Regions from separate parts of the Mesorhizobium sp. B2-3-5 genome, predicted to be linked through region 2. Evidence: predicted binding sites of a transcription regulator. Region 2 holds the regulator's gene; the other holds the start of a gene.
What was found. Region 2 encodes LexA, which represses DNA repair genes until DNA is damaged. Its sites were predicted from a motif close to TGTTCNNNNTGTGTTCNG; they were not measured.
Positions count from the first base shown of each region.

Region 1: a site for LexA is predicted at 1,373-1,390, ahead of FJ958_RS05470 (metallopeptidase family protein). Genes of this name have one in related genera too.

Region 1 covers NZ_VFVX01000003.1:159,653-163,865, forward strand. The annotation lists gene FJ958_RS05460 (CoA ester lyase) at 1-406, shown strand, start outside; gene FJ958_RS05465 (DUF1737 domain-containing protein) at 440-646, shown strand; gene FJ958_RS05470 (metallopeptidase family protein) at 809-1,231, opposite strand; gene FJ958_RS31915 (hypothetical protein) at 1,414-2,472, shown strand; gene FJ958_RS05480 (DNA polymerase Y family protein) at 2,414-3,892, shown strand; gene FJ958_RS05485 (error-prone DNA polymerase) at 3,889-4,213, shown strand, end outside.
Region 2 covers NZ_VFVX01000002.1:203,656-207,868, reverse strand. The annotation lists gene FJ958_RS03825 (ComEC/Rec2 family competence protein) at 1-1,895, shown strand, start outside; gene lexA (transcriptional repressor LexA) at 1,889-2,626, opposite strand; gene FJ958_RS03815 (GntR family transcriptional regulator) at 3,012-3,785, opposite strand; gene FJ958_RS03810 (ABC transporter substrate-binding protein) at 3,937-4,213, shown strand, end outside.

The DNA.
Region 1 (4,213 bases), on a different contig from region 2:
CGACCTGATCAAGGATACCGGCGTGCTGGCAACGCCGGACCGCCGCTATCTCATGCCATGGCTGATGCAGATGCTGCTGGCAGCGCGCGCCGGTGGCCTCGACATGCTTGACGGGGTGTTCAACGATTTTCGCGACGCGGAGACCTTCGCTCGGGAATGCGGGGAAGCCGCCGCCATGGGGTTCGACGGCAAGACCTTGATCCACCCGGCGCAGATCGGAGCGGCGAACCGCGCCTTTGCGCCATCCGCCGCGGCGGTGGCCGAGGCCCGCGCGGTGAAGGACGCCTTCGCGCTTGCCGAAAATGCCGGCAAGGGCGTGATCGCGCTGGACGGCAGGATGGTCGAGCGGCTGCATCTGGCGCAGGCCGAAAAACTGCTGGCGAAGGCCGCCGCCATCGGCGCATGATCCGGCTAAGCTGTTCACGACAGGACCTGAACCATGAAACTCTATCGATTTCTGACTGCCCCGGACGACGCCAGCTTCTGCCACAAGGTGACGGCGGCGCTGAACAAGGGCTGGCACCTGTTCGGCTCGCCGACCTACGCCTATGACAAGAAAGCCAAGACGATGCGCTGCGGCCAGGCGGTGGTGAAGGATGTCGACGGTCAGGAGTATGGACCGGACACCAAGCTCAGCGACTGGTAATCGTGCGTGGCGCCGACACAGGCTATGCTGATATTCAGGTCAGGCCGAGTCGAAAATGGTGGTGTCCGAGAACCGGAGCGGAGCGTACTTTCGGGTACGTGGGCACCGGAAGCGCAGGGGACCACCATTTGCAGGCCGGCCTCACCTGAATGTCAGCATAGCCTACTCGGCCGCTTCCTCGATCCGCTCCATATCATCGTCCGACAGGCCGAAATGATGGCCGATCTCGTGGATCAGTACGTGGGTGACGATGTCGCCCAGCGTTTCCTCGTTTTCGGCCCAGTAGTCGAGCATGGCGCGGCGATAGAGCGTGATACGGTTCGGGCCTTCGCCGGTCTGCGGGTTCCAACGCTCGGCGATGCCGCGCCCCTCGAACAGGCCGAGCAGGTCGAACGGCGTTTCCAGCGACAAATCGTCCATGATCTCGTCGGTCGGGAACTCGGCGATCTGGATGACGATCTCACCTGTCAGTTTGCGAAACTCTTCCGGCAGATGGGCATAGGACTCCAGCGCCAGGAACTCCAATTCCTCCATCGAGGGCGAGAACTGGTCGTGCCAGGTACGGGTCTTGTAGATGCGGGCCATGCTTTATCCTTTGATCCCGGCATATAGGCTTTCGGACGGGTCGAGGCAAATCGGCCGGTCGCCACGCCTGTGCCGTGTGGGGCGTAAGGAATAAATTCCTCGTGACTCTGCTTGACTCTTCCGGCCCCCTCTGGAATCTATAGGAACATAACAGGAACAATTGTGAGTGGAAGCTGACCGTCATGGCGACGAACGCCGTGGCGCGGGAGACTGTTTTTGCCCTGCGCCGCCAGATCGCGAAGATCGAGGGAACGCTGCCGGAGCGCCTGCAGGCGCCGGCCGCGGCGCCGCTTGATGCCGACGCCAATGCGATTGCCAAGCCCGATCTCACGCCCGGCGCCGATCTCACCATCGTCCGGCGCGGCAAGGCCGCGGCGTTGCCGGATGCCTTTCTGCCCATTGGTGTCGAGCGCCTCGATGCCGCCCTGAGCGGCGGCCTGCCGAAAGCCGCGCTCAGCGAAATCCATGGCCTGGAAACCCGCGATGCCGGGGCCGTCGCCGGCTTCGCCCTGTCGCTCACCAGCCTGATCCTCAAGCAGGCGCAAGGGCTGCCGGTGCTGTGGATCGGCACCACGGAAATCTTCCGCGAGGCCGGTTTTCCCTATGCCAGGGGGCTGCATGCCTCGTTCGGCATCGAGCCCGGGCAATTGCTGTTTTCCGAGGCGCCAAGGCTTCTCGATGCGCTGTGGGTCGCCGAGGAGGCCGCCCGGATGACGGCGCTCGCCGCCGTCATCCTCGAAATCCGCGGCAATCCGCAGCGGCTGGACCTGACCGCGACGCGCCGGCTGCATGCCAGGGCGATAAGTGCAGGCCGGCCGGTGTTCCTGCTGCGGCAGGCAGCCGAACCCGAACCGACGGCGGCGCCTGTCCGCCTCATCGTCTCGCCGGCGCCGGCCGTGCCGCGCGCCACGGTCGCCGGGCCGCTCGCCGGTTCGATCGGCCGCCCCGCCTTCACCATCAGCATCGGCAAGAGCCGCACGGCCCTGCCTGGACAATTCACACTGGAGTGGAACCCCGATGAACGCGCATTCGAGGAAAGAAGGGGCGAAGAAAGACGGGCCCGGCAATACCGGACAGAGAATCCTGTCCCTGTGGTTTCCCTATCTCGCGGCCGAAAGGATCCTGCGGCAGCGTCTGGGGCGGTCCTGGCGTTCCCGGCCGTCGGCGGATCACCCACCGCTCGTGATCAGCCATCGCCAGGGCAACGCGCAACGCATCTCGGCCCTCGACGAGCGGGCTGAGGCGCTGCACCTGAAGCGTGACATGGGGATTGCCGATGCGCGCGCCATGCATCCGTCGATCGACATCGTCGAAGCCGATCCAGAAGCCGATCGCCGCCTGCTCGAAGGCCTTGCCGACTGGTGCGACCGCTATACCCCGCTGGTGGCGCTGGACGGGGCGGACGGCCTGTTTCTCGACGTCACCGGCTGCACCCATCTGTTCGGCGGCGAACGCGCCATGCTTGACGACATCCTGTCGCGCTTCTTCCATCAGGGTTTCGATGTCCGCGCCGGGCTTGCCCCGACACCGGGGGCGGCCTGGGCGGCGGCACGGTTCTGCGGCGACCGCATCATCGCGGGCGGCGAGGAGGAAGCGCTGCTCGCGCCCTTGCCGCTGGCCGCGCTGCGCATAGCGCCGGAAATCCGCACCAGCCTGGAAAGCGTCGGCCTGCGCACGGCGGGCGCCGTCATGGCCGCCCCGCGCGCGCCGCTCGCCCGCCGCTTCGGCGCCTCCTTGCTTTTGCGGCTCGACCAGGCGCTTGGCCGCCTCGACGAGGCGGTCTCGCCGCGCCTGCCCGTCGCGCCGCTTTCGGTCGAACGGCATCTCGCCGAGCCTGTCACCCTGACCGAGGACATCGAACGGCTGGTGGGCCTGCTGGCGACGACCCTGAAGACCGATCTCGAGCGCCGTGGCGAGGGCGCTCGCTCGCTGGCGCTGCTGCTGTTTCGCGTCGACGGCGCCGTCAGCCGCATCGCCTTGGGCACCTCGCGGCCGATGCGCGAACCCATGCTGATCCAGAAACTGTTCCATGAAAGGCTGGCCGCGCTCGAGCAGGACATCGATGCCGGCTATGGCTTCGACCTGGTGCGGCTTTCCGTACTGGCCGCCGCCGCTTTCGACATGCCGCAGACCGATCTGACAGGCGAGACGACCGATGACGGTGCCGACATCGCGCTGTTCGCCGACCGCATCCGCGCCCGGCTGGGCGAGGGCGCGATCCTGCGGCCGGTCGCCGTCGAAAGCCATCTGCCGGAACGCGCCGTCGCCATCATCCCTTTCACCGAGGCGCCGCGCCGGACCACGCCACCGAAGAGACCGGATAGGATGCAGGCGCCGATGACCATCTTCCCGCCGGAGCGGCCAATCCGGCTGTTCCGCGCGCCCGAGCCCATCGAGGTGCCGGCCACCGAAATGCCCGAGGGGCCGCCGCTGCACTTCCGCTGGCGCCGTGCGCTCTACCGGGTGACGCGTGCCGAAGGGCCGGAACGCATCGCCGCCGAATGGTGGCGCGCGGCGCCGAGCGACGCTGCGATATCGACACGCGACTATTTCCGCATCGAGGATGCCGACGGCCGCCGCTACTGGCTCTACCGGCAAGGCCTTTACGGCGGCGTCTCGCGGATCGCGCCGCGCTGGTTCATGCATGGGGTCTTCGCATGAACGCGCTGACCGTCATCCCCTATGCCGAGTTCGGCATCCAGTCGAATTTCTCCTTCCTGCGCGGCGCCTCCAAGCCGGAGGAACTGGTGGTCGCGGCCAAGCTCCTGGGCTTCTCCGCGATCGGCCTTGCCGACCGCAACACGGTGGCCGGCGTGGTGCGCGCCTGGCAGCAGGCCAAGGTCGAAAAGCTCGCCTACCATCCCGGCTGCCGGCTGGTCTTTGGCGACGGCACGCCCGACATTCTCGCCTATCCCAGGGACCGCGCGGGCTGGGGCCATCTGTGCCGCATGCTCACCCAAGCCAATCTGCGCGACGAGACCG
Region 2 (4,213 bases):
TGGAGACCGGCCGCATCCGGCTGACCATTGACGTGACGTCCACCGCCCGGCCGAAACTGCGCTATATGCCGGAAAGGGTCCGGCTTTCGGCACGCAAGATACCGCCGGAATTGACCGCCGGCTCGTTGATATCAGGCTATGCCAAACTCTTGCCGCCGACCGGTCCGGTGCGGCCGGACAGCTATGATTTCTCCTTCGACAGCTATTTCGCCGGCATCGGCGGCAGCGGGTTTTTTCTGGGCAATCCCAGGATTGTCAGTGCCGACGACGGCATGCCGCTTTCGGCTCGCCTGTCGTCGGCGGTGGAAAATGCCCGCCAATCCATCGCCGGCCGCATCACAGGTATCATCGGCGGCGCCGAGGGCGAGATCGCGGCGGCACTGATCGTCGGCGTGCGCGCCGGCATTCCCGACGAAATCAACGAGGCGATGCGGCGCACCGGCATCTATCACATCATATCCATTTCCGGATTGCATATGGCGCTGGTCGCCGGCACCGTCATGGGTCTGCTGCGCGGCGCCTTCGCGCTGTTTCCAGATTTTTCCGCACGAAGGCCGGTCAAGAAATACGCTGCCGCCGCAGCGCTCTTCTCGATCGCTGCCTATCTTGTCATTTCGGGCGTCGTCGTTGCCGCCGAACGCAGCTTCATCATGCTGGCGGTGATGCTGATCGCGGTTCTGTTCGATCGCGCGGCCCTGACCATGCGCAACCTGGCGATCTCGGCGATCGCTGTCATCCTGGTCTCGCCGCATGAAGTGGTCGGACCGAGCTTCCAGATGTCGTTCGCCGCGACCGCCGCCCTGGTTGGCGCCTATGCCGGTTGGGCGGATTATCGTGCGCGAAAAACGAGGCCGCCGTCGCCGAAGCTATCCCTGCCAGGGCTTCTGACACAAAAATTCCTGCTGACGACGGGTGGATTGGCTATGACCTCCATCATCGCCGGCAGCGCTACGACGCTGTTTGCCATTTGGCATTTCCAGCGTGTATCGCCGCTCAGCCTGTTCGTCAATCTGGCCGTCATGCCGATCGTATCGGTCGTGATGTTCCTGGCCGTCGCCAGCGCGTTGCTGATGCCGTTCGGCTTGGATGCGCCGTCCCTTTACCTGATGGGCAAGGCCCTGACGGCAATGATCGCAATATCTGCGTGGATATCGGAACGCTCTCCGGTAGATGCGGTCGGACTGATTTCGCAGCAGTCCGTGCTGCTGGTGACGGTCGCCCTGGTTATCGCGACGATGGCGACGACATGGCTGCGGCTCGCCGCACTCCCGTTCGCGCTTGCCGGCCTGTTGACGGTGTCGCATACGCGCACACCGGATGTGCTGATCTCGGAAGACGCGCGGCTGGTCGCGGTGCCGATCGGCGGTGGCGAACTCGCCGTCAGTCGGGCACGCCCGAACGAATTCACCGTCGACAACTGGAAACGCGCATTGGTATCCGAAAGCATCGTCGTGCCGGAGGTGTTCAACAAGACTGATGGGCAGTTCACCATTGCCGATGCCGTAAATCTGCCGCCGGGAGCACCGTTCTACTGCACCGACGGCGTCTGTCTCGCCAGGCACCCGTCCGGAGCGATCGTCGCGCATGTCGAAGACCGCAAAAACACCTGGAAGGCCTGCGGTTTCGCCGACGTGATCGTCGTCAACGACGCGACTGGCTATGACGCCTGCCATAACCCGCTGGTTCTCGTCGTCACCAAACGGCAACTCGCTCGCAACGGAAGTGCCGCGGTCTTCTTCGACCGCCAATCGGCGATCGGCCCGCCAACCGTCAACTTCGCCGTCGACAGGCCATACCGGCCCTGGCATGAACAGCGCAAATTCTCGCGCGAGGCGAGGGGGCTGCCGCCCTATAAAAAGCCTGACAATGCAAGCGCACCAATCCCTGCTCAGTAGCGCCTGATCAGCCCGACGAGCTTGCCTTGCACCTTGACCCTGTCCGGTCCGAAAATGCGGGTCTCGTAGGCCGGGTTGGCGGCTTCAAGGGCAATCGAAGCTCCCTTGCGGCGGAACCGTTTCAGGGTCGCTTCCTCTTCGTCGACCAGCGCCACGACGATCTCGCCCGGGCTCGCTGTATCGGCGTTGCGGATGATGACCGTGTCGCCATCGAAGATACCGGCCTCGATCATCGAGTCCCCCTTGACCTCCAGCGCATAGTGCTCGCCGCCCATGATCATGTCAGGCGGCACCGAGATCGAATGCGTCTGGTGCTGGATGGCATCGATCGGCACACCGGCGGCGATACGGCCCATCACCGGGATCGAGACCGCGGGAATCGCATCGTCGTCATTGCCGGCCGCGGGCAAGCGCGACGATGCCGGCTTGATCTGACGACCAAGGTTGCCCTGACCGAGGCTGCCCTGGATGACACTTGGCGAAAATTTCTTTGCGGCATTGAGGCCCGGCGCGATCGAATCCGGCAGCCTGAGCACTTCCAGTGCGCGCGCCCTGTTGGGCAGTCGGCGAATAAAGCCACGTTCCTCCAGCGCCGTGATCAGGCGGTGGATCCCCGACTTGGAGGCAAGATCAAGAGCCTCTTTCATCTCGTCGAAGGAGGGCGGGATGCCGCTTTCCTTGAGCCGTTCATGAATGAACATCAGCAGTTCATGTTGCTTGCGCGTCAGCATGGCGGCCCCCAAGGCATTGAACGAAGGGTCTGAATCGGAATCGAAAAACAAACCCAGAACAAACCCTATCTGTTCCAGTTGTGTTCCGCAACCGTTTAAAGTTTAGTGAATTTGTTAAGGGGTTCGAAATTTTTGCCGCCGGCAACAAACGGCAACCGACGATTTCCGCCGCCGACACACGCATTGAAATCGTTTTGGTTAATGGCCTGTGGCCCATCCCTTGTTGAGGTTTGGCTTCAGTCGTCTGAAAGGCGCACGGGGCGGATTTATGGAGTCGCCCAGTGTCATTCCAGCGGAACGAAACGAAACCAAAACGCCAACGTTCGCCAGCTCGCTTGGCGGATAGATCCATGCGTAAGCGTCGGGCGGCGCGGAAGCGCCGAAATCATCCGGAAACCGCTTTCAGGCTGCCGGCGCGTGCGGTGTAGTTGTTGGCGCCGCTATCTTCGCTGTGAACATAGACGTGCAGCGTGTAGCCGATATGCGCCGTCATCAATGCCTTTGCCCGCTCGACATCGCGATCGAGCGCCGCCTCCATGATCGCGGTGTGATGCTCGATCGCGATCGCCTCGCGCAGGGCGTCCATGGCCTCTCCATAGCCATGCTTGAGGCCGGCCGCCGCCCGCAATGTCGGCGCCAGGCCGAGAAAACGATGATGCCGCCGCAGCTGATCCGCGATCGTCGAACGGAATCGCGACAGCCAGTTGGACGTCGCAGCACTCAGCAGCGCCGCGTGAAACGCCTCGTGGCTCTCGTCCCACTGGTCGACGGCCGCGTCCGAGGGGTCGTCAACCGCGGTCTTGCAGCGCGAGAGCCGGTAATGCGCGGTGACAACGGCATCTTCCCATTGCCGGTCGCCTTTCTCCATCGATTCCACGAACAGGGGTATTTCGACGACCATTCTTGCCCGCGCCAGATCCTCGAGTTCGGCGCGCGACACGGGGGCGACGGCAAAGCCGCGATTGCTGATGGCGGTGACAAGGCGCTCGGCTTCAAGCCGAGACAATGCTTCACGCAGCGGCGTCCAGCCGACGCCATATGTGCCGCGCAGCGCACTCAGCTTGAGCGGCGCACCGGGCATGAGGCGCGTCGTCAGGATATCGCGCCGCAGCAGCTGATAGGCCGCCTCCGTCTTTGTGGAGTTATTCTGATCCTGCATCGCAGTCCGTCCATCGTCGGGCTTGGAAAATTATATATCATGGCGATGCATGGCAAGAATTATATATAATGTTTGACATGGACCGGCGGACTGACCATGATCGCCTGACGCGCCGTCCATAAGCGGCGCTAATCAAATCTGGGAGGAAATGATGTTGAAGTCGAAATGGCTGTCAGGATTGGCCCTGGCTGGCGCCTTGATGGTCAGCGCCGGCAGCGCCGCGGCAGATCAGATTCGTATCGGCATAGCCAATTTCGGAGAGCATCCGCAGTTGAATGCGGCCATAGCCGGCTTCAAGAAAGCGCTGGCGGACAATGGCTTCGTCGAGGGCAAGGACGTCGTCTACACCGAGAGCCACACCAATTTCGATGCATCGCTGGTGCCGCAGATGATCGCCAAGCTGCAGGCGGAGCAGCCCAAGCTGATCT